3 regions of the Thalassolituus hydrocarboniclasticus genome follow, and region 1 is predicted to be linked to each of the others. Evidence: predicted binding sites of a transcription regulator. Region 1 holds the regulator's gene; each other region holds the start of a gene.

Region 1 (9,726 bases):
GAACCGGCAACCGGCACTGACAGCAAGCCAGCACAGGAATAACCATGAAAACCCTGAAAGCCGAAAATCTGGCCAAAAGTTATAACGGCCGGGAGGTGGTGAAAGACGTATCCATGTCAGTGCAAAGCGGGCAAATCGTCGGCCTGCTGGGGCCCAACGGCGCCGGCAAAACCACCTGTTTCTACATGATTGTGAACCTGGTACAGGCCGACAAGGGCCGCATCAGAATTGACGACGAAGACATCAGCCATCTGCCGATGCACGGCCGGGCGCAGAAAGGCATCGGCTATCTGCCACAGGAAGCCTCCATTTTCCGCAAGCTGAGCGTAGCCGATAACATCCTCGCCATTCTCGAAACCCGCAAAGACCTCAACCGCGCACAGCGCCTGGAAAAGCTGGAAGAGCTGCTGAATGAGTTCCATATTCAGCATATCCGCAACAGCCTTGGCATGGCGCTGTCCGGTGGTGAAAGACGCCGGGTCGAGATTGCCCGCGCGCTGGCGGCTGAACCGTCCTTTATTCTGCTCGATGAACCCTTCGCCGGGGTTGACCCGATTTCTGTAGCTGACATCATGGACATCATCCGACAACTCAAGGCGCGTGGCATCGGCGTACTGATTACCGACCACAACGTACGGGAAACTCTGGCTATCTGTGAGAAAGCCTATATTGTCGGAGGGGGCCACATCATCGCCGAAGGCACCGCTGAACAGGTATTGGCCAGCGAGCAGGTGCGCAAGGTATATCTGGGCGAGGACTTCCGCCTGTGATGGCCTCTCAGGCAGCAGAGAAGCGCCTGATGATTCAGCGCAAAGGAAGATGCACAAAAGATTCCAAGGTTTACCGCTTGGCGTATAATGCACAGACTATGCCGATACTGAGTGATTACTGAACTTTTATGAAAGCGTCTCTTCAGTTAAAGATGGGTCAGCACCTGACCATGACCCCTCAGTTGCAACAAGCCATCCGCCTGCTTCAGCTGTCTACCCTCGACCTGCAGCAGGAGATTCAGGAAGCCCTCGATTCCAATCCGATGCTCGAAGTCGAAGAACACGAGCACGATGACCTGCCCGACCTGTCCCGCAACAGCGATCACGACACCAGCACCAGCCACGAAGTCAGCAGTCAGGACGACAGCCATAACGACACCCCAGAGCTGGACGAACAGTGGTCACAGGAACAGCTACCCGACGACCTGCCGGTCGACAGTCAGTGGGAAGACACCTACCAGACCACCGCCAGCGTTGCCTCCGGCAGCAGCAGTAATGCCATCGACGACGATTTCGACTACGACTCACGTCATGCCAGCACCGAAGATCTGCAGGACCATCTGCTGTGGCAGCTTAACCTGACTCCGATGTCGGACACCGACCGCGAAATTGCCCTGATGCTGATTGATGGCGTGGATGACGACGGCTACCTGCATACCACCGTTGAAGATATTCTGGAAAGCATGGACCCCGCACTGGACGTCGAAGAAGACGAAGTGATGGCCGTGCTGCACCGCCTGCAACAGTTTGATCCCGCAGGCGCGTTCGCCCGCGACCTACGTGAATGCCTGCTGCTGCAACTGCAGCAACTGCCGGCAGAGACCCCATGGCTGAACGAAGCCAAAATGGTTATCCGCGACTATATCGAGTTGCTGGGCAGCAAAGATTACCCAACGCTGATGCGCAAAACCAAGCTGCGCGAAGATGACCTCAAAGCAGTACTGCGCCTGATCAAAGAACTCAATCCCAAGCCGGGTGCCGGTATCAGTGCCGAGCAGGCCGAGTACGTAGTGCCCGACGTACTGGTACGCAACATCCGTGACGAATGGCGGGTTGAACTGAATCCGGAAATCGCCCCCAAGCTGCGAGTGAATGCTGACTACGCCTCACTGGTCCGCCGCTCCGATAACAGCACCGATAACGCTTTCCTGCGCGATCACCTGCAGGAAGCGCGCTGGTTTATCAAAAGCCTGCAAAGCCGCAATGAAACCCTGCTGAAAGTGGCCACCAAAATCGTCGAATATCAGATCGAATTCTTCGAACAGGGCGAGGAAGCGATGAAGCCGCTGGTTCTGCACGATATCGCCGAAGCCGTTGGTATGCATGAATCCACCATTTCCCGGGTAACCACCCAGAAATACATGCACACCCCGCGCGGTATCTTCGAGCTGAAGTACTTTTTCTCCAGCCATGTCAGCACCGATGGCGGTGGCGAATGTTCCTCTACCGCAATCCGTGCCATGATTAAAAAACTGATTGCCGAAGAAAATGCGCGCAAGCCGCTGAGCGACAACAAAATCGCCGCAGTGCTGGGCGAAAAAGGCATTCAGGTCGCACGGCGCACGGTGGCCAAATACCGTGAAGCCATGATGATTCCGCCTTCAAATGAACGTAAACAATTGATTTAAAAACAACAGCCAGCAACAAGGAGTCTGGACATGAAGATCAATATCAGCGGTCACCACGTTGACGTTACCGAATCTCTGCAAGTGTACGTAGACGAAAAAATGTCCAAGCTGGGACGCCACTTTGACAACATCACCAACGGCCAGGTAACCCTGACCGTTATTAAAGAGCGCATGATTGCTGAAGCCACCATTCACGTCAGTGGTGCTGACTTGCACGCCAGCGCCGAGCACGATGATATGTATGCGGCCATCGACCAGATGACAGACAAGCTCGACCGTCAGGTTCTGAAGCACAAAGAAAAACTGGTGGCGCGGCAACACGGACAAGGCTGATTAATGGACATTCGCATCGAGGATATCCTCACACCGGAACGCACCCTGATTGACGCACCGGTGTCCAGTAAGAAGAAATTACTGGAGTACCTGGCAGGTTTTATCGCTGAGCAACTCAGCGACAGCTCCGCCGACGATATTTACGAGCGATTACTCGGCCGGGAACGCCTTGGCAGCACCGGGATTGGCGAGGGTATCGCCATTCCCCACTGCCGCCTGAAGCAGTGCGACCAGGCCATGGGCGTACTGCTGCGTCTGGTGGAACCGGTGGATTACGACGCCATTGACCGTAAGCCGGTCGATCTGGTGTTTGCTCTGCTGGTTCCCGAAGAAGCCACTGAACAGCACCTGCAGGTGCTGGCCATGCTGGCACGCAACTTCAGCGAGCCGGCCTACCGCGAGGCACTGCGCAAAGCGCCGGATGCGCAACGGTTTTATCAGCGGGCACTGAGCGGACAACCGGGCTGACATCAGCCCAACGGCCAATGGAGGAGCACAGCAATGCGTTTAGTAGTGATCAGTGGCCGGTCCGGCTCGGGCAAGTCCAGTGCTCTCCACGTTCTGGAAGACCTTGGTTTCTACTGCATCGACAATCTGCCGGTCGCCCTGTTACCGGCTCTGGCCAGACAGACTGAAATTGAAGAAAAGCTGGCCAAAGTCGCGGTCAGCGTCGATGCCCGCAATCTGCCCCATGCCTTCGATAATATTCACGAAGTTCTGCATCAGTTACCCAGTGCAGAATACCAATTGGATGTGGTCTATCTCGACGCCAGCGAAGAAGTGCTGTTGCAGCGCTTCAGCTCTACCCGGCGTAAGCACCCACTGACCAGCAAAAGCACATCTCTGGCCGAAGCCATCGATAAAGAGCGCCTGCTGCTGGAACCCATCGCCAACCTTGCCGATCTGACACTGGATACCACCAACATGTCCGTGCATGAGCTGCGCAGCCTGATCAAACTGCGGGTGGCGGATAAAACCAGCAACGACATAGCCATCCTGTTCGAGTCATTCGGCTTCAAGCACGGCATCCCGATTGATGCCGATTATGTATTCGACGTGCGCAACCTGCCGAATCCATACTGGGACCCGGCACTGCGCGCTTTTACCGGACGCGACCCGGAAATCAGGAATTTCCTCGCTCAGGAACCGCAGGTCAGCCAGATGCAACAGGACATCAGTGGCTTTATTCAGCGCTGGCTGCCGGCCTTTGTCGATGCCAACCGCAGCTATATGACCATTGCCATCGGCTGCACCGGCGGGCAGCATCGCTCCGTTTACCTGGCAGAACAACTTAAGGCAGAATTCTGCCATCATTACAGCAATGTTCAGGTTCGCCACCGCGAGCTGGGCAGCGCCGATATTCATCAGGATCAGAACGGATGACCAGCACCGAAATCACCATCATCAATAAGCTCGGTCTGCATGCGCGAGCGGCTGCCAAGCTGGTTTCCACAGCCGCTGCTTATTCCTGCCAGATCAAAGTCGGTTACCCCGACCGCATGGTCGACGGCAAAAGCATTATGGCGGTGATGATGCTGGCCGCCAGCAAAGGCACCAATATTCATATTCATGCCGAAGGCCAGGATGCCGAACACGCACTGGCAGCTCTGGTGGATCTGATCAACCGCCGTTTTGACGAAGAAGAATAGCCCGGTAAAACAATCTTCTAGACGGAATTCTGCGAGTAGTTTCGTGGTATCAGAGGCCTAATCAGGCTAGAATCTGAGCATTCAACCATCCCCCGAACCGAGCTTGACTCATGGCACAGCAAACCGAAAAGGCTAAAGCCAAGTTACACAGCCTGACCGCCGCGCTGGAAAGTGGTGCGCTGGCGCAGGTCAAGCGCATCCTGAATTCGGGTCTGGCTCCGGTTGATATCGCCCACCTGATCGAATCCTCTCCGCCTAAAGCCCGTAAACTGCTGTGGGAACTGGTCGATAAGGAACTCGAAGGCGAGGTCATGCAGAACCTCAGCGAAGAGCTGCAAAGCCACTTCCTGAGCGACATGAGTGCGGAAGAAGTTGTCGATCTGACCGCCGACCTCGACACCGATGACGTGGCCGACATGCTGCAGCAGCTGCCTGAGCGTGTGACTCAGGAAGTTCTGGAGTCGATGGACCATCAGGACCGCGCCCGTCTCGAAGCCGTACTGGGCTATCCGGAAGACAGTGCCGGTGGTCTGATGAACACCGATACCGTGACCATCCGTCCGGATATCACCCTTGAGGTTGTCCTGCGCTACCTGCGCCGCCACAAATCCCTGCCCGCCATGACCGATAACCTGTTGGTGGTTAACCGCCAGAACGAATTTATCGGTACGCTGGCGATCAGCAAACTGCTGGTCAGCGACCCGCAACAGACTGTGCGTGAAGTGATGAGCACCGACGCGCGGGTTATTCAGGCAACCCAGCACGAAAGTGAAGTTGCCAAACTGTTCGAACGCCACGATCTGGTATCGGCGCCGGTGGTTGATGCCGCCGGTATGCTGCTCGGCCGTATCACCATCGATGACGTGGTTGACGTTATCCGCGAAACCGCGGACCACTCGCTGATGAGTATGGCCGGTCTGGATGACGAGGAAGATACCTTCGCCCCGACGCTGAAAACCAGCCGTCGCCGCGCCGTCTGGCTGGGTATTAATCTGCTCACCGCGCTGGCCGCCTCTGCCGTTATCGGCCTGTTTGATAAAACCATCGAGCAGGTTGTGGCCCTTGCGGTTTTAATGCCGATTGTCGCTAGCATGGGCGGCATTGCCGGCAGTCAGGTGCTGACTCTGGTTATCCGCGGTCAGGCGCTTGGCCATCTCAGCGGCAGTAACTTCCGCTGGCTGTTTAACCGCGAAATTATGGTTGCCGCCATTAACGGCGTACTCTGGGCTGTGGTTATCGCCTTAATTACATACGCCTGGTTCCGTGACCCGGCTATCGCCCTGATTATCGGCGCGGCCATTATCATCAATCTGATGGTGGCGGCGATGGCCGGCGCCAGTCTGCCACTGCTGCTCAAAGCCCGTGGCATCGATCCCGCCCTGGCTGGCAGCGTGGTGCTGACCACCGTCACCGACGTGATCGGCTTTCTATCTTTCCTGGGGTTAGCTACCCTGTTCTATCTGTAACCTGCATTTAAAGTACCCCTGATGAACGAATCTGATTACCCGGACGACGAGATCGAATACGTCAGTAAGTCCGAAATGAAGCGCGAAGCAGAGCGCTGGCAAGAACTGGGCAAACGTCTGACCGAGCTGAGCACTGCCAAGCTGAAAGAATTACCGATCAGCGAAACCCTGTATAACGCTCTGGTGGAAAACGCCAGGCTGAAGCAGCACGAAGCCAAGCGCCGTCATATGCAGTACATTGGCCGTCTGGTTGGTGATGAAGACCGGGATGCGATTCAGGCCAAGCTCGACCTGTTTGATCCATCCAGCGAAGCCTATGGCCGCCGCATCCGTCAGCAGGAATTGTGGCGTACCCGTCTGGTCAGCGACAGTAACGGACTGAATGCTTTTATCGAAGAGTTTCCGGCGGTGGACCGCCAGCAGCTGCGTAATCTGGTGCGTAACGCCCAGAAAGAAATGAGCAGCGAACCACCGAAGCCCGGCACTTCATATAAAAAGCTGTTTCAGTTTATCAAGGAGCAGATGGCCGACTAACGGCCATCCGTTCAGAAACGCCGGTGCTGAGTCACCGGCATTTTTTTGCGTACCTCCGCCAGCTGCGGCAGATCAATCTCCGCCAGCGCCACACCGGCCTCTTCTTCCAGCTCGGTCATTACCGTTCCCCAGGCATCAATAATCTGCGAATGACCATAGGTACGGCGTTTATCGTCATGCCAGCCACACTGGTTCGCGGCCAGCACATAGCACTGGGTTTCAATCGCGCGGGCACGCAGCAGTGTTTGCCAGTGCGCGGTACCGGTGGTGTAGGTAAAGGCCGCGGGCACAGAAATCAGCTCCGCGCCCTGCTCGCGCAGACGCTGAAACAACCCCGGAAAGCGCAGGTCGTAACAGATCACCAGCCCCAGTCGGCCGGCCGGTGTATCCACCAGCACCACCTCATCCCCGGGTGCAAAGCGTTCTGATTCACGGTAACTGCCGTGGGCATCGCCAACATCGACATCAAACAGATGAATCTTGTCGTAGCGGGCAACCTGTTCGCCTTCGCTGTTAAACACCAGACAGGCCGAACGCACCCGCGGATCGCCGTCCGGACATGGCATCGGCACCGCACCGGCCACCAGCCAGAGTTTCAGCTCCTGCGCCCAGCCGGCCAGACGCTGTACATACTGCGGATCTGCAGCAATGGCGTTGTACTGCTTACCATCCAGCGTGAGGAACATTTCCGGTAGCAGCGCCAGCACCGCCCCCTGTGCCGCTGCCTGCTGCAGCAGGTCATAGGCCTGTGCCAGATTGTGCTCAATCTGTGTCTGGCTGCTGAACTGAATCACCGCGACGCTAGCCATCAGTCGTCGTCGCCTCCGCCGAAGATATAGAAAATACTCTTGAAGCGTTCCAGCAGGCTGCGGCTTTTCTTACCGTCGACTTTATCGTCAAAGGCCTGATTGATCTTAAGATCCGGTTTTTCCCAGGTGCCTTTCAGGTCGTAACTGGCACTGGTGAAGCGCGCCAGCTCATCGCCGATCAGTTTCTCGGTAACGTAGATCGAGGCCGCAACCGGTGGCGCCAGACCGGCCAGCAGTGCCACCATCGGCAGCGTACTGGATACCGGGAAGGTCACCGCCAGCTTCATATCCAGCGTCTGGGTATTCAGATCGGTGCTGCCTGAGGTCAGGAATTTCCCCCCCGGACCATCCATGCTCAGCGGCTCGGTCAGGGTCAGCAGGCCATTCTCAATCCGCGCCTTGCCTTTCAGTGTGTCGAAGGCCACCCCGGACTGATACAGATCGGAGAAGTCGAGCTTCAGGCGGCGGGCGACCGAATTAAAGTTCAGCGCACCAAAGGCTTTTAACGCTCCGGCACCTTCGGCAGCCATATTGCCGTCTTTCACACGGAAGCTGGCCAGACCATTGAGGGTTTTGTTGTTGTAGGCCAGTGGCGAGCCCTGCCAGCTCAGCTGCAGGGTCGAGCGCATATCCTTACCTTCAATCGCGGCTTCCTGACGGAAGGCGCGCTGCACCCGGCCAAGGTCATTGCTGCTGATCTGCAATGTATCGAGGCGGGTCTGATGCTGGCCGTTCTGTTTCAGCCAGTAGACATCCCCGCTAAAGGTCATGCCTTTCATATCGCTGTCGTGCAGGATGATCTGCATACCATCAGCCTGTGGCCGGCTGCTGACCTTCCAGCGGCCAAAGTTGCGGCTGCCGACATACAGCTCCGCCAACTCCATATCCATTGGCGGAAAAACCGCCGGATCGAGTTCGGCCAGCGGATCTGGTTTATCAGCAACCACGGTCACCTCATCCTGACTGCCATCCAGCGTCGCCAGATTGCCCGGTTCCTCTTCGTCCGCCGGCAGGTGAATATAATCGAGCGTCATCTGAATCGGCTCATTGCCCGGCAACATACGGATCTTGCCTTTGACCAGCGTGCTGTCGACATCAAAGTCCCATTCGTCCCACTGCTGGGCAGCAATAATATGGGTTGGCCCCATCGCCGTTCCCCAGGCATCCACGCCGCCCAGCGTCAGATTAATGCTGCGCAGTGGGTTGTTACTGTGCGCACTCACCTCATCTTTGGCCGCCGCAGCGCTTTTCTGCGCCTTGCTTTCTGCCGCCAGCAGGCCTGACAGATGCTGCCAGCTGTCCCACCAGTCAGCGGCAACAATGGATTCACTCAGATGGCCACGCACCACCACACCTTTGTCACTCGGCAGGAAAGGCTCCGAGCCACCGAGATATACCTGACCCCGGTTCAGGCCATCGGCATCCAGTGCCAGTGCAGCACGCAGCAGGTTGTCGTAGTTCAGGTTAATCCGCGTTTCTGTACCCGGCTCGACCCGCATCTGCACCGGCCGTGCCGCCTCATCGGCGCTTTTGCCGAGCGGATAAGGCAGATCAATGGCCGTGCCCTGCAGGTTAGAATCCAGATTGAATACCACCCCCTGAGCGCCAACGGTCAGACGGGCGTTGTAGTCGAGGGCACCACTGACCGGGTCCAGCAAAAACAGTGGCATCCACTGCTTAAAACGATCCCAGTGGGCATCACCATTGGCACTCAGCACCATATCGAAGCCGCCGGGGCGGCCGACCGATTCGATGCCGGCATTAAAGTGACCGCCGAAGACATCGCCTTCGAGCCAGTCGGACAGCAGACCAACCTGACTGTTATAGCGCAGCCGGCCTTTAAGGTTAGCCAGATCGATATTGAGGTCGTCCAGACGCAGCTGGTTGTCGCTCAGTTCCACTTCCAGTTTGATTTCAGGTTCGGTGTGCTCAGCGCCCAGCGGCATTTCCAGCAGCATATTGGCCGTCATCGGACCACTGGCCTGCCAGTGGTCAAAGGCATTGTTCACCACGCCCTGTAATGGCGTTTCGGTGAAGTAACGCAGTGCTTCACTGCTGTCCCCGCGCAGACGACCGGCCACCGACAATCCGGTGTGGCCATCACGTCCCGGACGCAGGCGTATACGACCGGAATGCGGTACCAGCTCGCCCCCCAGTGTCTTGCCCTGCTCCAGCCAGACATCCAGCGCCGGGGCATCCATCATCAGTCGCCCTTTCATGGCCGTCATCGCCGGCCAGTCCGGCATGTATTTCAGTTCGGCATCTTCCACTTCCAGATACAGCTGAGTGGTCAGGCTGTTGTGCGGATGTTCGTGCTCAGGGTTACCGTGCAGCAGGAAAGCGGCATCGCGGAAATCTCCGGCCACAATCGACTGATCGAGCCAGTCGCGGACGGCTTCATCAAGAACGTCAGGCACCAGTTGCGCGCGCAGACTGGCCGGCGCCTGCGGCAAACCAAACAGCAGGCTCAGGGTAGATTCGGTGGCGCTGTGACTGCGCGGCAGATTCACCGCCAGTTCTCCACTGACAGGCCATGC
Region 2 (9,726 bases), 900 kb from region 1:
TTTGCCGACCCGGATCTGGACGCCGAGATAACCGCCGATGGTTTATTTAAGCGCCTGCAACCACAGATTGAAGCCATCTCCCTGCCACCCGGCTATGAACTGAGCTGGGGCGGCGAATATGAATCGTCCAGCGAAGCCAAGCAGAGTCTGTTTGCCTCACTGCCGCTGGGCTACCTGCTGATGTTTATTATTACTGTGCTGCTCTTTAATGAAATGCGCAGTGCGCTGGTGATCTGGGCCTGTGTACCACTGGCAATTATCGGCGTCAGCGCCGGTATGCTGTTACTCGGCGCTGAGTTTGGCTTTATGGCGCTGCTTGGTTTTCTCAGCCTGTCGGGCATGATTATTAAAAACGGTATCGTGCTGGTTGATCAGATCCGGCTGGAACTGAGCGAAGGCCGGGAACCATACGATGCGGTTTTTCATGCCTCGGTCAGCCGTCTGCGGCCGGTAACCATGGCAGCGCTGACCACCATCCTCGGCATGTTACCGCTGTTGTTTGATCCGTTTTTCAGCGCGATGGCAGTGGTTATCAGCTTTGGCCTTGGCTTTGCCACCATCCTGACTCTGGGCGTAGTGCCGGTGCTGTACGCCATGAGCCATGGCATTAAGGCTCCCATTAAAAACTGATTAACCAACACCCATAAAAAAACCTCCGTATGGAGGTTTTTTTATGGGTACTACACCGTGCAATGCGATGACATCATTCACTGTCAGCCTGAAACATACGCTCCATTTCGGAGATTCCCTCTAGCTCCATTAACAGCTGTTCCCGTTCACTCTGGGCAACGGCCAACCAGCTGCGGTTGCTAAGGCCACCGACAAGCGCATAGAGAAAATTCAGACTGGGTTTAGCCCGCCCTTCAGCGACGGCCAGCTGCTGTAAGCGATAAAAAGCCATCACCGCACCACAGCTGCGTAATTGTTCAACATCGGTAATGCCAACCCGTGTCAGTGACTGTTCACTTTTCTCGCCCAGGCCGGGTAAATCCCGGATACGTTCTGCCATATCAACCTCCCTGTCTGTAATCCAGGGCAGCGCTGAATAATTCAGAAGAGCCCCGGGCCTGCCTGTAGTTAAACAAAAAAAGCCGCAGGTTTCCCTGCGGCTTTTTTGTTGTGCGAAGCAATGAAAACGGCGTAATCAGTCTTCGCTGGTCGACACAATTTTATGGATCGACAGGTCGGCACCATTAAATTCTTCTTCTTCATCCAGACGGATGCCAGAGATGGCTTTAACAATACCGTAGACCACAAAACCGCCAATCGTTGCCACCAGAATACCGGCAACGGTTCCCAGCAGCTGTGACATAAAGCTTACGCCCCCCAGACCACCAAAGGTTTCTGCGCCGAAAATACCAGCCGCAATACCACCCCAGGCACCACACAGACCATGCAGTGGCCACACACCCAATACGTCATCGAATTTAGGGAATTTATTCTGCGCCAGAGTAAACATAAAGACGAACAACGCACCGGCCACGCCACCAACGATCAGCGCACCGATCGGATGCATCAGGTCAGAACCGGCACACACCGCTACCAGACCTGCCAGCGGACCATTGTGAATAAAGCCCGGGTCTTTTTTACCGACAATCATGGCAACCACCGTACCGCCAACCATCGCCATCAGGCTGTTAACCGCCACCAGACCGGAGATGCCATCCAGAGTCTGGGCAGACATCACGTTAAAGCCGAACCAGCCCACGGCCAGAATCCACGCGCCCAGCGCCAGAAACGGAATGTTGGACGGTGCAAAAGCCACCACCCGGCCATCACGGTAACGGCCACGACGGGAGCCCAGCAGAACAACCGCGGCAAAGGCAATCCAGCCACCAACGGCGTGCACCACAACGGAACCGGCGAAGTCGTGGAACGGAGCACCAAAACTGCTTTCCAGCCAGGCCTGAAAGCCATAGTTACCGTTCCAGATCATGCCTTCAAAGAACGGATAGACAAACGCCACCGTCAGGGCAGAGGCAATCAGAATCGGGTAGAACTTAGCACGCTCAGCAATACCACCAGACACGATGGCCGGAATCGCCGCCGCAAAGGTCAGCAGAAAGAAGAACTTAACCAGGTCGTAACCGTTGTTCGCTACCAGTTCACTGGCGCCACTGAAGAAATTCACCCCGTAGGCAATCTGATAACCAATAAAGAAATACGCCAGTGTCGACACACCAAAGTCGGTGATGATTTTTACCAGGGCGTTAACCTGGTTTTTATGGCGCACCGTACCGACTTCCAGAAAGGCAAAGCCGGCGTGCATTGCCAGTACCATAATGGCACCGAGCAGAATAAACATGGTGTTGGCGCTTTGCATCAAAGTCTCAACGGCGCTGTTGATGCTGTTAACGTCAATAGTTTCCACGTTGTGTCCTCACTTTAATTCGCTGGATTCTCGCTGATAAAAACGGCTCGCCCAGATCAGTTGATCAACAACCACAGTTGTGATGCTTCATGAGAGTGCCGACTGGAAAAATGAACACCAGTGTGGTGCGCCACCATCCAATAAGTCAGGGTTTTAGCAGGTTCTGTACCAACTTTGTCAGGATTGCCTGACAAAGCCGGAACAAAGTGTGAGGAGTGCGCACGCATTCAGTTCCCACGCGCCCTGAATGCGTGCAAACAGATTCAGGCAGGATGCGTAATATGGAAGCAATGGTGAATATTAGGGCGACGTCCGTAATCGAACGGCACCGATTTTGCGCTCACATCCTTTATCGTGAACTCTTTTAGTGCATCCATATCCAGATCAAAGCGTCGCAGGTTATTGGAGAAAATCAGCAATCCACCCGGATTCAGACAGCGCATGGCCTGTTCTACCAACATTACGTGATCGCGCTGAATATCCAGTACGCCTTCCATGCGCTTGGAATTAGAGAACGTTGGCGGGTCCATAAAGATCAGGTCATAGCGTTCATTACAATCACGCAGCCACTGTATACAGTCGGCCTGAATAAATTCGTGCTGTTCCGGTTTGATACCGTTCAGCAGGAAGTTCTCTTTGCCCCAGTTAAGGTAGGTACGCGACATATCAACGCTGGTGCAATGCGCTCCGGCTACCGCTGCGTGCACACTGGCGGTGGCGGTATAACAGAACAGGTTCAGGAAGCGCTTACCGGAAGCCAGCCCGGCAATCTGCAGACGGGTCGGACGGTGATCAAGGAACAGGCCGGTATCCAGGTAATCTTTCAGATTCACCAGAACCTGCACATTACCTTCACGTACCGGCATAAAACGCTGTTCGGTGTTCTGCTTCTCGTACTGACGTTTGCCCGCCTGACGCTCGCGGCGCTTGAGTACGATCTGCTGGGCCGGAATACCGGTTACTTCAGGCAACACGGCCAGCACATCCAGCAGACGACGCTCTGCTTTGGCTTCGTCGATGGATTTCGGCGGTACATATTCCTGCACATGCAGCCAGTCGCCATACAGATCAACCGCCACCGCGTATTCCGGCAGATCGGCATCGTACAGGCGATAACATTCAACGTTTTCGCGCCTGGCCCACTTCTGCAGTGGCTTCATATTCTTTTTCAGACGGTTGGCAAAGGCTTCAACCGGGCCGCGGATCATACTGCCCTGTGGCTGTGCTGAGCGTTCATCAGCAGCACCGAATACCAGCAGACGGGTCGCGATCTGCCCATTCATCAGGCGATATTGCTTATCCAGCGGACGGCGGATGCTCTTGGCCAGATCGGTATTACCGGTAAACACCGCCAGCTGCCATTGTGGCAGGCGCATGGTGGCATCGTGGAATTGCTGATACAGCGGCGCCAGCTGTGGCAGTTCGCTCAGACGCTCACCATAAGGCGGGTTACAGACCACCAGACCGCCCTCTTCAATCACTTCGTTCTGCACCCGCAGCTGCTCAATCGCACGGCGTTCCAGATGAATCTTACCGGCCAGCGGAGAGCGGCTCAGGTTCTGATGGGCGGCCGCCAGCTGATCGGCATCAATATCAAAACCGTACAGGCGGCTGTGCATGGCGTTAAGCCCCGCGGTACGGCGCAAACGCGCCTGTTCGACCTCGGCCAGCCACAGCTGCCGGGTATGGCCCAGCCAACCTTCAAAGCCCCACTTCTGGCGGTTCAGACCCGGCGCGATGTCGGCGGCCATCATCCCCGCTTCAATCAGCAAGGTGCCGGAACCACACATAGGATCGATCAGATGCTTACCTTCGGCCGCCAGTGCAGGCCAGCCGGCGCGGATCAGTACCGCAGCCGCCAGGTTTTCTTTCAGCGGCGCTTTACCCGGCTGCAGACGGTAACCACGACGGTGCAGACTGTCGCCACTGAAGTTGTAATACAGATTAAGTTTGCCTTTGCGCAGCTGCGCTTCAATACGGACATCGCCGTCTTTATCCACCGACGGGCGGGCGCCGGTGTCCTCACGGAAACGGTCAACAATGGCGTCTTTGATCTTTTGCGCGCCAAACTGCGTATTGTTGAGGTAATCAGTACGGCCGTGAAAATCGATGCGGAAGGTCGCCCCCACAGCAAAGATGGCTGGCCATTCGACAGAACGGGCCGCTTCGTACATTTCGTCGACATTGTCTACCTGACTTTCATTCAGAGGCAGCAGCAGGCGGCTCGCCAGACGGCTCCATAAACAAAAGCGATAGGCCAGCGTCAGGTCGCCGCGCCAGATCACACCAAGGTGTGTTTCACGTTCAACTTCACCGCCCAAGTGCCTGATTTCATCCGCCAACAGGGATTCGATACCTTTCGGGCAGGCCGCCAGCCAGGTCATGGTTGTTGCTGTTGTTTCATTTTGCATGATGAGAAAACCCGTTTCGTCAAATAGCCTGTGGCTGTAAGAATAGTGACGCTTAGAAGTAATAAATAATTAACATTCCTCACCAGCCTGAGGTACAACAGGGGTTCGGTCAGTGATTCAACCAGTTGTTCTGGCCGTCGAGCAAATAACTTTAGCGAGGAAGCTTTCTATGAAAAAACAGAAACGCGACATGCAGGAAAGAGCTTTTGCACGTGGTTATCGCGCTGGCGTTGAGCGCCGTTCAAAAGATCTTGCACCCATAGGACCACAACGAGACTCCTGGCTTGCAGGTTGGCGTTCCGGTCGTGCCGACCACTGGGATGGTTACACCGGCGTTTCTGGCATTCATAAAATGGCCGTATGACGTTCTCCAGGGCTTAATGCCCGTTGTGCACGCTTCCTCTTCAGGGAAGCAAAGCCCTGCGATAAGCAGGGCTTTTTTTTGCTTAAACGCCGTACCCACCGGGCAAACTCAGCCCTGTGTACGTAAATCGGCCAGTGCATCCACCGCTTCGCGGATCAGCTCCGGACCACGGTAAATAAAGCCGGAGTAAATCTGCACCAGCGACGCACCGGCTTTGATCTTTTCTGCAGCACCTTCACCGTCGAGAATGCCGCCCACACCAATCACCGGCAGTTTACCGGCCAGCGCCTGACACAGATGTTCAACGGTCTCGGTCGCCAGATCTTCCAGTGGCGCGCCACTCAGGCCACCGGCTTCATTGCCGTAACGCAGGCCCTGAACACCTTCACGCGACAGTGTGGTATTGGTGGCGATCACACCATCGATGCCGCTGTTAACAAAGGTTTCCGCCACCAGCGCCACGTCGTCTTCTTCCATATCCGGGGCGATTTTGACGAACACCGGCTTGTAGCCGAATTCTTTGGCCAGCTCCAGCTGACGGGCTTTGATCGGCTCCAGCAGCTGCTTCAGCGAATCACCAAACTGCAGGGTACGCAGCCCCGGTGTATTCGGTGAGGAAATATTCACGGTGATATAGGTCGCATGCTGATACACCTTATCGAGGCAGATCAGGTAATCAGAGGTCGCGTCTTCGACGGCCGTATCAAAGTTTTTACCGATATTAATACCCAGCACGCCACGGTATTTTGCCGCTTTTACCCGCTCAACCAGATGATCAACGCCTTTGTTGTTGAAGCCCATACGGTTGATGATGGCCTGACGTTCAGGAATACGGAACAGACGCGGCTTAGGATTACCCGGCTGCGGGCGCGGAGTGACGGTACCGATTTCGATAAAACCAAAACCCAGACGGGCAAAAGCATCGATATAATCGCCGTTTTTATCCAGACCCGCGGCTAAACCAACCGGATTCGGGAACTCAATACCGGCAACGGTGGTTGGCAGTGCTGCCACCTGAGGCGCCAGAAACTGCAACAGTCCAAGGCGTTCGCTTGCCCCCATCATATCCAGTCCCAGTTCGTGGGAAGTTTCACCATTCAGACGAAACATCAGAGCGCGACTCAGAGCATACCAATCCATAACAGACCTCAGTTGATAAAGCGGGTGGCAAAACGGCCGGCATTATATGCCAGTCCGTCCGCGCTGTAGACGATTGAGCGCAAAAAAACCTGTTATACGCTGAAAGTCAGGCTCCCAGACGCACAATACGCTGGAACTTGCCCTGATCATCAAATTCGATGGCATAACGGCCATAAATGCCTTCATGCTGTACAACCTGCTGCAGCACGCTGGCAGGAAAACGGACATTGCGCCCATCCAGCGCCCGTGCCACGACCTGTTTTATCTGGCCGCGATAAAAGCGCTGATATTCCTGAGCGGAAATGGCCAGATCCAGTACGATGCGCTGCATTATGGCTCCTGTTGCTGATGATCGTGAAAAGAGTCTGCCAATGGCGGGGATTGCTGGCGCCAGATATCAAGCTGCAAACGTAATTCCCGGATACGCTCCAGAACACCTTCGGGCAGACGAACTTCCCGCATAAAAGCACGTTGTGCCAGAATCACCTCAGGCTGCAGATAATCAGGCAATACCTGCAAACCGGCATGGTTCAGCACCCGATCCTGCCAGCGGCCATACTTATGTTGCGGTAACGCTTGCGGGGTACAACGCGGCTGATAATGCAGTACCTGCTCAAGCATACCGAGGTTACGGAAGGCGGAGCAGTTAACGCTTTCATTCCAGGCCGTGTCGATATAACCGCTGAAATGAAATGTATCAACCAGTTGCCAGCGCTGCTGTTCACAGCGGATATAAGGCGTAACCTCACGCCCCGATAACGGGTCTGGATGATGCGCCAGAATACGGTTCCAGAAACGCAGACCGTTCAGATTGGCGGCCAGATCAGCAAAAGAAAATACCCCCGTGGTCTGAGCGCCGAAGTACAGAGATTCCGACCACTCGCCGAACAACATGCCCTCTTCAACCGAATCCTGCAGCCGCTCAGTCACTTCAAAATAGCTATAGCCTTCGGTAAAAAAATGGCCGAGTTTATCGCTGCCGATTTCCACGTCGCCAACGCGGATAACGGCGGCAACACGTTCACTCAATACCAGCGATGGGGATTGCTGCCAGATAAAATTACGGTATACCGAATCGCGGAAAGCTACCCGGTGCCGGCTGATCTGCGGGTGTTCTTCGGCAAAGGTTTCAAGCTGGCCAATCACCGGCCGCGCCAGCTCCCAGGCCAGCGCATCGTACAGCCGTTCTTCTTCACAGGCAGGATACTGTAACGCCGGGCGTGTGCGCAGCTGGGGTGGTTTGGTTACCGGACGGTTAGCCATATCCACCGCCAGTTGCAGGCGGCGGTTAACCTCTGCATCCAGCAAAGGCGCAGAATCCGTCAGCGTAAGCGCGCCACGCCCGCTGAACTGATCAACCTCCGCCGCCTGCAGTGGTAACGTCAGCAGGCCTGACAACAGGCACACACCGGAAAAAATAAAACGCTTTGGCCAAACGGCAGACAATGACTTCACCCTGAAGCAGAAATAACGGCGGAATCATAAAGCTTTCTGCCGCCGCTCACTACTCAGGCACTGATACTGATGTCCTCATCACCGGCACAGGGACGCTGATGGCGACTGGCCTGGGCCAGATCCAGCAACTCCCGCAATGCAACCGACAGCATGGTAAATTCCAGCGTATCGGCGGCTTTTAATTCATTCAGCATATTCGCCCAGCGGGCAACCAGCGGGGCATATTCTTCCTCCCACTGAGCAACAGAATCGGCAAGGCTCACACCGTCTTCCTGTGTCCCCAGAATGCCAACCGTTAATGCTCTCTGCTGCCAGTCGAGATCATCGCGCAGCGTCTCGCGTGCCAGCGCCTCCCAGTGGCTGTTGGATGGCAATGCATTCACCTGCTGCACAAACCAGTTCAGCGACAGATGCTCGCCCATTTCAAAATAGGCTTCCGCTACCGCATGAATATCACGACCTGTCTGAGCGGCGGCTTCAATAATGCCGAGAGCCGAATACAGATTGGCAGCACCGGCGGTTAATGCCGCCAGCGCCTCCGGCACTCCGGCTTCAACGCGGCTGCTGTACACCTCCTGCCAGCGCTCCAGTGCCGAGCCTTTCAGCGTACGGCCCAGCCCGGCAGCAATACCCTGTACCGCCGGTTTAAAGCGTGCGACTTCGGCGGCGATATCAATTTTTGCGCGGCGGTTGCGTAAAAACCAGCGGCTGGCACGGCGTACCAGACGCATCAGGTCAGCCATCATATCTTCCTGAATATCGGTGCTGATGTGGTAATCCAGCGCAGTGATCGCCAGCCAGTGTTCCGGCAATGAAAAAATATCACGCGCTGCCACATAAGAGCGGGCAATATCACTCATATTGGCGCCGGTTGAGTCATGCAGACGGTTAACAAAGGTAATGCCCATATAATTGACCATATCGTTGGCCAGTTGTGTGGCAATGATTTCACGGCGCAGACGATGCTGACTTAAAGGTGCTGGAAAGCGCTCGCAGAAAGCCTGTGGAAACGCCGTGTGCAGAATACTGGCAACGTATTCATCATCATGAATATCCGGATGATTCAGCTGCTCTTTCAGATCAGCCTTGGTGTAAGAAATCAGTACCGCAAGTTCCGGCCGGGTTAACCCCAGACTCGCTGCCCGGCGCTCCATCAGAACATCTTCGTTAGGCAAAAACTCCAGCGCCCGGTTGAGCTTGCCATGACTTTCGTACTCACGCATCAGACGCACATATTCATCCAACCGGAGTTTACAATCGCGGTATGCCAGAGCGATGGCCTGAGTCTGACGATAATTATTATTCAGCACCAGCCGCGCCACGTCGTCGGTCTGTTGCATAAAGATCTCATTGCGCTGTTTACGCGTCAGATCACCACTGTCGAGCACTTCGTTCAGCATGATCTTGATATTCACTTCATGGTCGGAGCAATCCACGCCACCGGCATTATCAATAAAATCGGTATAGGAGGCGCCGCCTTTCAGGGCGTATTCAACCCGGCCCAGCTGGGTCATGCCCAGGTTGCCGCCCTCGCCGATTACTTTGGCGCGGACTTCTTTACCATTAATCCGCAAACCATCATTGGCTTTATCGCCAACATGAGAGTGACGTTCTGCAGACGATTTAATATAGGTACCGATACCACCATTCCAGATCAGATCAACCGGTGCGCGCAGCAGCGCTTTGATTAAATCGTTCGGCGGCAGACGATCTTCGACGATGCCGAAGCGCTGTTTCATTTCCAGAGAAACCGGCACACTTTTCGCCGAGCGTAAAAAAATACCGCCGCCTTTGGAAATCAGCTCTCTGTTGTAATCTTCCCAGCTGGAACGCGGCAGCTCAAATAAACGTTTTCGCTCAGCAAAACTGCGTGCGGCATCCGGATTGGGGTCAACAAAGATATGCATATGGTTAAAGGCTGCCACCAGGCAGATATGTTCAGACAACAGCATGCCATTACCAAACACATCGCCGGCCATATCACC
Region 3 (9,726 bases), 200 kb from region 1:
ACTCAGGGCATAAATAAATACCCAGCCGACACCGGTCGCATCCGGGCCTAACTGCGGCCGCGCAGCCTCAGGCAGACTGGGCGCAATCTGGCTTAAATATTCCAGCACACGCGAGCGCGCCCAGTACAGATCGGTGTCGTCATTAAAAATAACGTACACATAGGAATCGCCGAAAAAGGAAAAACCGCGCACGGTTTCTGCACCCGGCACCGACATTAATGCTGAGGTCAGCGGATAAGTCACCTGCTCCTGCACCACCTCCGGTGCCTGGCCGGGGTAACTGGTTTTAACAATCACCTGCACGTCGGATAAATCGGGAATCGCATCCACCGGTGTACGCGATAAGGCGTAAAAACCGCCACCAACCAGCATCAGACTGAGCAGCAGCACCAGCAGGCGGTTGCGTACCGACCAATCAATGATGGCTGTGATCATGCATCACCTCCGCTGGCTGGTTATCGTTTTCCATCTGCTCATGATTCATTTGCGAATGATCCATATTCGAATGATCCATGTTCGAATGATCCATATTCGAGTGATCCATATTCGAGTGATCCATATTCGAGTGATCCATATTCGAGTGATCCATATTCGAGTGATCCATGTTCGAATGATCCATGTTCGAGTGATCCATGTTCGAGTGATCCATCTGCGAATGATCCATCTGTGAATGATCCATCTGCGAATGATCCATGTTCGAGTGATCCATATTCGAATGATCCATGTTCGAATGATCCATGTTCGAATGATCCATCTGCGAATGATCCATCTGTGAATGATCCATCTGCGAATGATCCATGTTCGAGTGATCCATGTTCGAGTGATCCATGTTCGAATGATCCATTTCATCGTCAAAGCGGCTCAGGTCGGCACCGATGGCCGATTCAGAATCCAGCATAAACTGCGCACTGGTCACCACCTGCTGGCCTTCTTTCAGGCCGCGCAGAATTTCGACGTTATCCTGTCCGCTGCGGCCAACCATAACCGCCTGAGAACGGAAGCGGCCATCACCCAACGCCAGTACAACCCGTGGCTGCACGCCGTCATCAATCAGGGCATTACGCGGCACCTGCAGCACCGGTTCACTCTGTTTCTGCAGTTGTGCCTGAGCAAAATCACCCGGGCGCCAGTGACCGCTCTGATTATCCAGCTGCAGGCGTATTGTCTGGCTGCGCAGCTCGCTGTTCAGCAGAGGATACACACTGTCGACGTCAAGCTCGGCCGACAGCCCGTCACGCCGTTGCAGCACAACCCGGTCACCAGCGCTGAGCCAGCCGGCCAGCGACCCCGGTAAACGCACATCCACCCACAGGCGGCTGAGATCCGCGATCCGTAATAACGCCTGCTCCGGCATTACCCGGGCACCCGGTGTCAGACTCAGCTGGGTAATCACACCATCCTGCGGCGCCACGATCGCCACCTGCTGGCGCACCTTGCGTTCACGGCGCAGCTGCTGCAGCCAGCCGGCATCCACACCCAGTGCTAACAGACGGCTCTCCGCCGCGCGGATCAGCGCCGGCTGACGGGCTTCCAGTGCACCCAAAAGTTCTTCCTGCGCGCTGATAATGCGCGGGCTGTAAAACTCAAACAGCGTCTGTCCGGCGCTGACCCGCTCGCCCACGGCAAACACCTGCTGGCGGCTGATCCAGCCTTCGCTGCGCACCTGAATCTGCTGTTCGTACTGCGGATTCACCTGAATTTCTGCCAGCGCCAGCGCCTGCTGCACCAGCGGCACCCGCTCTGCTGCAGCGCTCTGTACGCCCAGATTCTGCACCACCGCAGGACTGATACGAATGGTGCCCGGCGCATCTTCAGCGCCGCTGTTGTCATCGGCGTAGACCGGCACCAGCTCCATACCCATTGGTGACAGACCGGGTTCCGGGCGACGGTAGTTAGGGTCCATCGGCGCAACCCAGTACAGCGGCTGCGGTTCAGCGTCGGTCGGTGTTGCTGCCACTTCTGTTTGCTGTACCGACATCAGGCCGGCGCCGAGGCCGGTACCTACTGCCAGAGCCAGTAATAACGGCCATTGTTGTTTCATTGTCATAACGTTTATTCCTGTTCAGTGCCGTGGCCGAATTTCATGCTCAGCTGCGCCGCAGAGGCGGGTTCTGCAGGGGCGGCAGGTGGCAGTTCAGAAAATCCGGGGGCATAAAATTCAAGGCGGATTGCGGTTTTGTGCAGTTCACGCAAAAGGTTAAGGCGTTCGATATCGCCATTGAGACGCTCCATCAGCGCACGGATGACATCGTTAAAGTCATTCCGGTCCTGGCCGTAGCTGCTCTCCACGGCCTGCTGCTGACGGCTGATCTGTGGCAGCAACGTCTGATCGTAAAATTCCAGCCGCTGGCGCTGCAGCTGATACTGAGCCCATTCGTTGCGCACTGCGCTGAGCAGCTGGCGTAACAACAGTTGCTGGCGGGTCTGCTCGGCTTCGCGGCGGCGTACGCTGGCGGCCACTTTGCGCTCGTTGCGCTCGCCGTTAAACAACGGCAGGTCGACGCTGACACCCACGGAAACAAAATCCGCACGGTCGTTCCCCATCGCATCATCACCGCGATAGCCATAACTGGCCTGAATACCCCATTGTGCCTTGTTCTCCTGACGCGCCAGTTCGATATCGGCGGCGGCACTGGCAACGCGGTTTTCTGCCTGCGCCAACAGCGGGTGCTGCATAAGCAGTGCTGCCAGCGCCTGATCGTCGGCCATGATGCCGGCCAGCACCTCTGACGGTTCAAACGCCGGGGCATCCGACAGTGTCAGGGCACTCGCCGCCTCATTATCCGGCAGCCATTCATTCAGCCGCTGACGCGCAGCCTGATACTGCTGCTGCAGATTCAGCAGGCGCTCACGGATACGCTGGGTTTCCAGCTCAACGCGCAGCAAATCCTGTTGCTGCGGCCCGCTGTCGGCATTCAGTCCGCTGGCATTACGGTAACGGCGGTTCAGCACCGCAGCCTGCTGCTGCAAATGCTGCAGATGACCAGCGGTCAGCTGTTCCGCCGCCTGCGCACGGGCGGCTTCGAGCCACAGCAGTGACACTTCACGACGCAGCTCGCGGGCCCGCAGCGCCTGATTTTCGCGGCTGAGGCCGGCCATCAGACTTTGCTTCTGTGCCTGCAGGCCGAGGCTGTCACCGCGCGGCAGCATCTGGCTGATCCCCAGCTGGATCTGGGTCATGGGTTCCTGCTCAAACGACCAGGAGTCGGTAGGTAGATTCTGCGCATTCAGCGCGATTTTCGGATTAGGCCAGTAACGACTGGCGGCGCTGTCCTGGCGATAGGCCTGTTCCAGCTGACGCTGGCTGCGCAGTGCCGGGTCCGACTGCAACGCGTAACTGCGCGTCTGCTCCAGACTCAGGTCCGGCTCTGCGGCCTGCATACTGAGCGCTGGCCAGCACAGCAGCGCAAACATAATGGCCTGCGCGGCGGGGTGGCGGCCGGTAAAAAACGACATCATGGAAATACTCCACTTTCAGCAAATCAAAAAAACACACAGATCAGCGGCGGTTGTCGCCAATATCCATGCGGTTCTGTAGCGATGATTCAGCTGAAAATGGGGGGACGTTGCGGCAGGGCCAGCACCACGGCCGCAGCCGGGCGTGGGTCATAGCGGGAAAAACTCTGCTGTTTGCTGCGTATGGCACGCGGCATATCCAGCGTCATGGCAAAAGAAGAACAGGCACCGGCACAGCAGGGGCAGGATGCATCACAGTCGGTCATCGTGACGCTACTATGTTCACCGGCGCTGTGCATATTGCTGTTGTATGAGACGTGCTGAGCACCGCTCATATCATCCATAGCCATCATGCTGTGACAGGCAGGCATATCAGCAGGCATCTGAGAATCGCCGCCCGCCTTCATCTGTACCAGCTCATTCTGCGCTGTCATTTGCCAGAGCATCAGCGCCTGGCTGTTGGCACTCAGCACCACTGCAAACACCAACGACAGTACCAGCAGCCCATAAAAAGGGCCGCGCAGCCGGCGGTTGATGGATGAGAGGCTCAGTGTCTGCAAGTTTCTGTCCTGTTATTGATCAGAAATACGAAAACCAGGATACAACATTATGCGTTTTTGCTACGCCAAGAACATAGGCATAACTCAATAACGCCATAAAAAAGGCACTGCGGCTGGCGCGCTTGATCGCGGCGGTGCCAAAACCGATGTACAGCAACAAGCCAATGACTTTAGCGGTCAGCCAGGCATCGGTCAGCGGGTACTGGGCAATGCGGATACACAGCATAATGGCAAACACCAGCAGCAGGGTATCGAGCACATGAGGCAGTATTTTCAGCAGTTTGTTCCGGCGCCAGACCGGTGCGAAATAAAACAGCATAAAGCGGCCGGCAAACAGCAGGACGGTTAAATAGGCAAAGCCCGCATGTGAGTGTTTCAGTACAGAGTAATCCACGATGTTCTCCGCTATACACGCCGTTGTTAACTACAGCTCAGCACAAGCTGACAACGGTCGGATAAAAATGGGTCGCGAGCATAGCAAGAAGTGCGCGCCGATTCACCCGCCAACACAAAGAGCACGCCAAGCTGGCCTGTGTGGAGACATGTCAGACTTCGAGCCAGAAGGTCACCGGGCCATCGTTGGTCAGAGATACTTTCATGTCCGCACCAAAGCGACCGCTGGCGGTGGTTACCTGCAACGCCGCCTGCTGCAGAAAATAGCGGTATAACTCATCGGCCAGCTCCGGCGCTGCTGCGCGGGAAAAACCCGGGCGGGTGCCTTTGCCGGTATCAGCCGCCAGCGTGAACTGCGACACCACCAGCAACTCATAACCGCAATCAAGCAGGCTGCGGTTCATGCGCCCCTGCTCATCGGCAAAAATACGGTAGTTCAGTACTTTATTCAGCAGCTTATCGGCGCTGGCCGGCGTATCATCGCGCTGCACACCCAGTAATAACAGAATGCCGTCGCCAATGGCTCCTGTGGTTTCGCCATCCACCACCACGCTGGCATTGCTGACGCGCTGAATCAATCCGATCATAGATACTCTGCCCAGAACACAAAAGCGCAGAGAATAACCGCTCAGCACACAGGCGCAAGCCTCTGGTCATATACCGCCAAAGATAGCCATCCGGCTGGCGGATTCGTCTGCCATAACGGATCATCAGCCGATAAATGCTGTCTCAGTGATAACCGGGTCGCGCCCGCGGCTCCGCCTTGCTGATATAACCTCCGGGCGGCAATATAGCAGATACGGAAACAGCCCAACGGGTGTACGCTGGAGTTCTGCGGCCATACTTCTTCCGGACAACCGACTTAAATATGCAGGATTATCATGACTAAAAAGACACTGATGTCACTCATTCTCTTACTAACAGCCTGCACCAGTCTGGCGACCGAGGTGTACATCAGCCGCGATGCCAACGGCAACGTTATCTTCAGTGATAAGCCGGGGAAAAACTCTGAAAAGCACGCGGTGAAAGAGCTGCCTTCCATTCCGGCCTATGTCGCCCCTCCCACTGCTCACCAGCCAGCGAAGGTGAATGAACCCAGCTTTAACTACACCAGCCTGACCATTATCACGCCAACCAATGGCCAGGATATTCCCACCGGCTTTGCCGGTAATGTCGAGGTCTCCGGCGTCCTCAGCCCGGCTCTGCGTGAAGCTGACACCCTCTATCTGCTGGATAACGGCGAAGTGTTGCGACAGGGACGACAAACGGCCTTTCAGCTCACCAATCTCAGCCGTGGCGAACACGCCCTGCAACTGGTCGTGCGTGATAAAGCCGGCAACACCATTACCAGCAGCAATGTGGTAACCATCTATGTGCAGCGCGCTTCGGTACTGAACCGTTCAGGTCGCTGACACAAGGCACCAATTTCGCGCACCAAAATAATCAAAGGCACTGTTTTTGTGCGCGAAAATCTCCTGTATGTTCCCTCATGTTCGACTTAGCAACATGAACCGCCCACTCTGGCGCTAATATTGTGCACCCAGGTAATAACCTTTTATATATGGCTCAGTTTTTGCTGAAAGCCATGTGCACAATGTTTCAGCGGCCTGACAGATGGCCACGACTGCCCTCTGGTATTCCTGCAGATGGAGTGGTCTGACCCACGCCTGACACGGCGTTAATACAGGCAGCAAACGGAGATAAGCATGCTGGCCAGCCCGATCATCAATCAACGTCTACTGGAGCACCTCAATACCGGGGTTCTGCTGCTGGATGCCGACCTGACGGTTCTTTATATGAACCCGGCGGCCGAAGCCCTGCTGGAAATGAGCGGCAAACGCTGTCTCGGCGTACCCTTTTTTGAACTCGCCATCGAATCTGAAGAGGCGACCAGCGCACTGGAACAGGCCATTATTACCGGCCACTCCTACACCAAACGTGAAGCCACTATTCAGCTGCACAATCAGCAACAGATGACTCTGGATTACAGCGTCAGCCCGGTGTCCCATCCGGAAAGCCGCCTGCCATCGCTGCTGATCGAACTGCAGGGCCGTGACCGGCTGATGCGTATCAGCCGTGAAGAACAGCTGATCGCCAAACAGGAAACCACCCGCTCGCTGGTGCGCGGTCTGGCCCACGAAATCAAGAATCCTCTCGGTGGTATCCGCGGCGCGGCGCAATTGCTGGAGCGTGAACTGCCTTCGGCCGACCTGAAGGAATACACCAACATTATTATTGAAGAGGCCGACCGCCTGCGTGACCTGGTCGACCGTCTGCTTGGCCCGCGTCAGATTCCGAAACAGGAACAGGTTAATATTCACGAAGTGCTGGAACGAGTCTGCCAGCTGATTGATGTTGAATCTGGCGGACGCATCAATATCGAACGCGATTACGATCCATCCATTCCGGAGCTTGAGGCCGACAAAGGTCAGCTGATTCAGGCGCTGCTGAATATCTGCCGCAACGCCATGCAGGCAATGCTCGAAGCCCAGCCACCACTGGCACAGCCACAGCTGAGTTTGCGCACCCGCACCGTGCGCCAGTTTACCATTGGCCATCAGCGTCACCGTCTGGTCGCACAAATCGACATCAGCGACAACGGCCCGGGCATCCCCGAAGAATTACGTGAAAATCTTTTCTACCCGATGGTCAGCGGCCGCGCCGACGGCACCGGACTGGGATTATCGATCTCACAATCCATTATCAATCAGAAGAACGGCATCATTGAATTTGTCAGTGACGCCAGTAAAACCGTCTTCTCTATTTATTTACCTCTGGAATAACTATGAGCACTGTCTGGATTATCGACGACGACAAATCAATCCGCTGGGTTCTGGAAAAAGCTCTGGAACAGGCCAATATCACCACCCGCGTGTTTGAACAGGCGGAACCGGCACTGGCAGCATTAAAGCGCGAACATCCGGATGCCATTATTTCCGATATCCGTATGCCCGGCATGGATGGTCTGGCGTTATTACGCCATGCGCACGAAGCTCACCCGGATTTACCGGTGATTATTATGACCGCCCATTCCGACCTGGAAAGCGCGGTATCGTCCTATCAGCAGGGTGCGTTTGAATATTTACCCAAGCCATTCGACGTGGATGAAGCCGTTAGTCTGATTCACCGTGCGATTGCCCACTTCGCCGAATTAAACGCCAATGCGCCACAGAGCGCGGAAGAAACCGAAGAGCATGAAATTATTGGCGAAGCGCCGGCTATGCAGGAAGTTTTCCGTGCTATCGGCCGCTTGTCGCAATCCAATATTACCGTATTAATTAACGGTGAATCCGGTACCGGTAAAGAACTGGTTGCCCATGCCCTGCACAAACACAGCCCGCGTTCAGCGCAGCCATTTATTGCCCTGAATATGGCGGCTATTCCCAAAGACCTGATCGAGTCAGAATTATTCGGCCACGAAAAAGGCTCCTTCACCGGTGCCGGCGGTCAGCGCCGCGGTCGTTTTGAACAGGCCAATGGCGGTACGTTATTTCTCGACGAAATCGGTGATATGCCGGCCGATACCCAGACCCGTTTATTGCGTGTTCTGGCCGATGGTGAATTTTACCGCGTAGGTGGTACCACGCCGGTCAAAGTGAATGTACGGATTATTGCCGCAACTCACCAGAACCTTGAAGGTCTGGTTAAAGAAGGACGTTTCCGCGAGGATTTATTCCACCGTCTTAACGTTATCCGTATTCATCTGCCACGTCTGGCGGATCGCCGCGAAGATATTCCGAAATTATTGTCACACTTTTTAAAGCGTGCCGCCGAAGAGCTGGAAGTCGAAGCCAAAACCCTGCGCAGCGAAACCGAAGATTATTTAAGCTCGCTCGACTGGCCGGGCAACGTCCGTCAGCTGGAAAATACCTGCCGCTGGATTACCGTCATGGCGTCCGGCCGTGAAGTATTGATCAGTGACCTGCCACCGGAACTTTTGGAACAGCAGGGCAGCATTCATACCTCCGGCAACTGGGAGCAGACGCTGCGCTACTGGGCAGACCAGCAACTGGCCAATGGTGTTACCAATCTGCTGGATACCGCCGTACCGGTGTTTGAACGCATTATGATTGAAACGGCACTCAAGCATACCGCCGGGCGCCGCCGTGATGCCGCCAACCTGCTGGGCTGGGGACGTAATACGCTGACCCGTAAAATCAAAGAACTGAATATGGATGGCCACGGTTCTGATGATGACGATGACAGCGACGAGTAAGTCCTTTTATAAGTCAGGCCTCAGGGCCTGACTTCACGCCAGTAAATCACCCGGTCATGACCACGGTAAATACCAAAGGTGGCCATCGCCTCAGGCTCGTCCAGCGAGCCGTTATTATCAAAATCATCCTGCAGCCATACAGGCACAGAAAAACTAACCGTCGCCGTACCGGTATCCGGTGTGCCGCTGTGTAAAACCGGAGCCTGCAGTAACACCGCATCCGTATTGCGGCCACTGGCCAATGTCCGGCTGTTACCCAGCACACTGGTCAGGGTTGACGGTAACACGCTGGCATTAATGATGCTGTTATAATTCCAGCAGCTGTCGTCGTTATTTTGCCAGAAGCGGCCATCAGAAAAATATTCCGTTCGCGCTGGCATCTGTAAAGGTTGCGTCTCCGGACCATAACTGTCTTCCAGCCATAAGCGCCCATAACGCAGCTCAAAAGCGGCGGCCGGATTCAACGCCAGAGGTGCACTGATATCGGTATTATCGGCATCGGCAAAACGGCTCAGGATTAACGTAATATCCGGTGAAAATGGATTGATTTTCGCCCTCGTTTCTTTCGTATAGGTAAAACTATCCTGCAAAACGTTGAGGGTGTAATTCAGAACACCGGCGTCGGCACTGACCGCCAGATTACCGCTTTGCAGTACGGTGCTGAGTGTGATTGGCAACCCGTCATTTGCCAAGGCACTATTGTCTTCTGCCGGAACCATAAACTGGGCATTACCAGCCAGCAACTTCATAAATCCGCTTTGCGTGTAATTAAGAGTCGTGACATTGGCAGCATTCTGCGCTTCGAGTCTGAGCACCGGCGCAAGCTCCCAGCGAATATCCTGGCCGCTGTAAGCAAATGGAGCACTGACAGAACAGAACGGCTTCAGCTGTCCACCACTCTGTTCGCTGACGGCAAAATGATGCGGATAAAAACGGCCGATTGCCGTACTGACTGCGGCAGGCAGGGTCACGCCATGATAATTACTGCCCGCTGTTAAACGGATATTAAATACTCCGACTTCAGAGACATTCGCGGCCAGAATATTTTTATTATCCACAGCAGCATTGTGATTATATTGTGCCGGTGTGAGTACGGCATTA

What was found. The regulator sigma-54, encoded in region 1, starts transcription at its own class of promoters, with help from an activator protein. The targets are predictions, from matches to a motif close to TGGCACNNNNNTTGCTNT.
Region 2: the regulator sigma-54 is predicted to act here: its motif matches at 2,525-2,542, upstream of HUF19_RS06705 (ammonium transporter).
Region 3: the regulator sigma-54 is predicted to act here: its motif matches at 5,972-5,989, upstream of glnL (nitrogen regulation protein NR(II)).

The regions. Positions count from the first base shown of each region.
Region 1 is NZ_CP054475.1:619,506-629,231, reverse strand. It holds gene lptA (lipopolysaccharide transport periplasmic protein LptA) at 1-42, shown strand, start outside; gene lptB (LPS export ABC transporter ATP-binding protein) at 45-770, shown strand; gene HUF19_RS02645 (RNA polymerase factor sigma-54) at 899-2,398, shown strand; gene hpf (ribosome hibernation-promoting factor, HPF/YfiA family) at 2,429-2,731, shown strand; gene ptsN (PTS IIA-like nitrogen regulatory protein PtsN) at 2,735-3,199, shown strand; gene rapZ (RNase adapter RapZ) at 3,233-4,114, shown strand; gene HUF19_RS02625 (HPr family phosphocarrier protein) at 4,111-4,380, shown strand; gene mgtE (magnesium transporter) at 4,491-5,846, shown strand; gene yjgA (ribosome biogenesis factor YjgA) at 5,868-6,380, shown strand; gene HUF19_RS02610 (carbon-nitrogen hydrolase family protein) at 6,392-7,189, opposite strand; gene HUF19_RS02605 (YhdP family protein) at 7,189-9,726, opposite strand, start outside.
Region 2 is NZ_CP054475.1:1,521,176-1,530,901, reverse strand. It holds gene HUF19_RS06715 (efflux RND transporter permease subunit) at 1-630, shown strand, start outside; gene HUF19_RS06710 (TfoX/Sxy family protein) at 704-1,009, opposite strand; gene HUF19_RS06705 (ammonium transporter) at 1,145-2,323, opposite strand; gene rlmKL (bifunctional 23S rRNA (guanine(2069)-N(7))-methyltransferase RlmK/23S rRNA (guanine(2445)-N(2))-methyltransferase RlmL) at 2,635-4,782, opposite strand; gene rmf (ribosome modulation factor) at 4,952-5,146, shown strand; gene HUF19_RS06690 (quinone-dependent dihydroorotate dehydrogenase) at 5,255-6,286, opposite strand; gene HUF19_RS06685 (DUF2835 domain-containing protein) at 6,393-6,617, opposite strand; gene HUF19_RS06680 (hypothetical protein) at 6,617-7,732, opposite strand; gene HUF19_RS06675 (NAD-glutamate dehydrogenase) at 7,795-9,726, opposite strand, start outside.
Region 3 is NZ_CP054475.1:815,875-825,600, reverse strand. It holds gene HUF19_RS03555 (efflux RND transporter permease subunit) at 1-435, opposite strand, end outside; gene HUF19_RS03550 (efflux RND transporter periplasmic adaptor subunit) at 416-2,047, opposite strand; gene HUF19_RS03545 (TolC family protein) at 2,053-3,459, opposite strand; gene HUF19_RS03540 (hypothetical protein) at 3,546-4,016, opposite strand; gene HUF19_RS03535 (SirB2 family protein) at 4,036-4,410, opposite strand; gene dtd (D-aminoacyl-tRNA deacylase) at 4,562-4,996, opposite strand; gene HUF19_RS03525 (DUF4124 domain-containing protein) at 5,291-5,821, shown strand; gene glnL (nitrogen regulation protein NR(II)) at 6,116-7,192, shown strand; gene ntrC (nitrogen regulation protein NR(I)) at 7,195-8,625, shown strand; gene HUF19_RS03510 (DUF6701 domain-containing protein) at 8,646-9,726, opposite strand, start outside.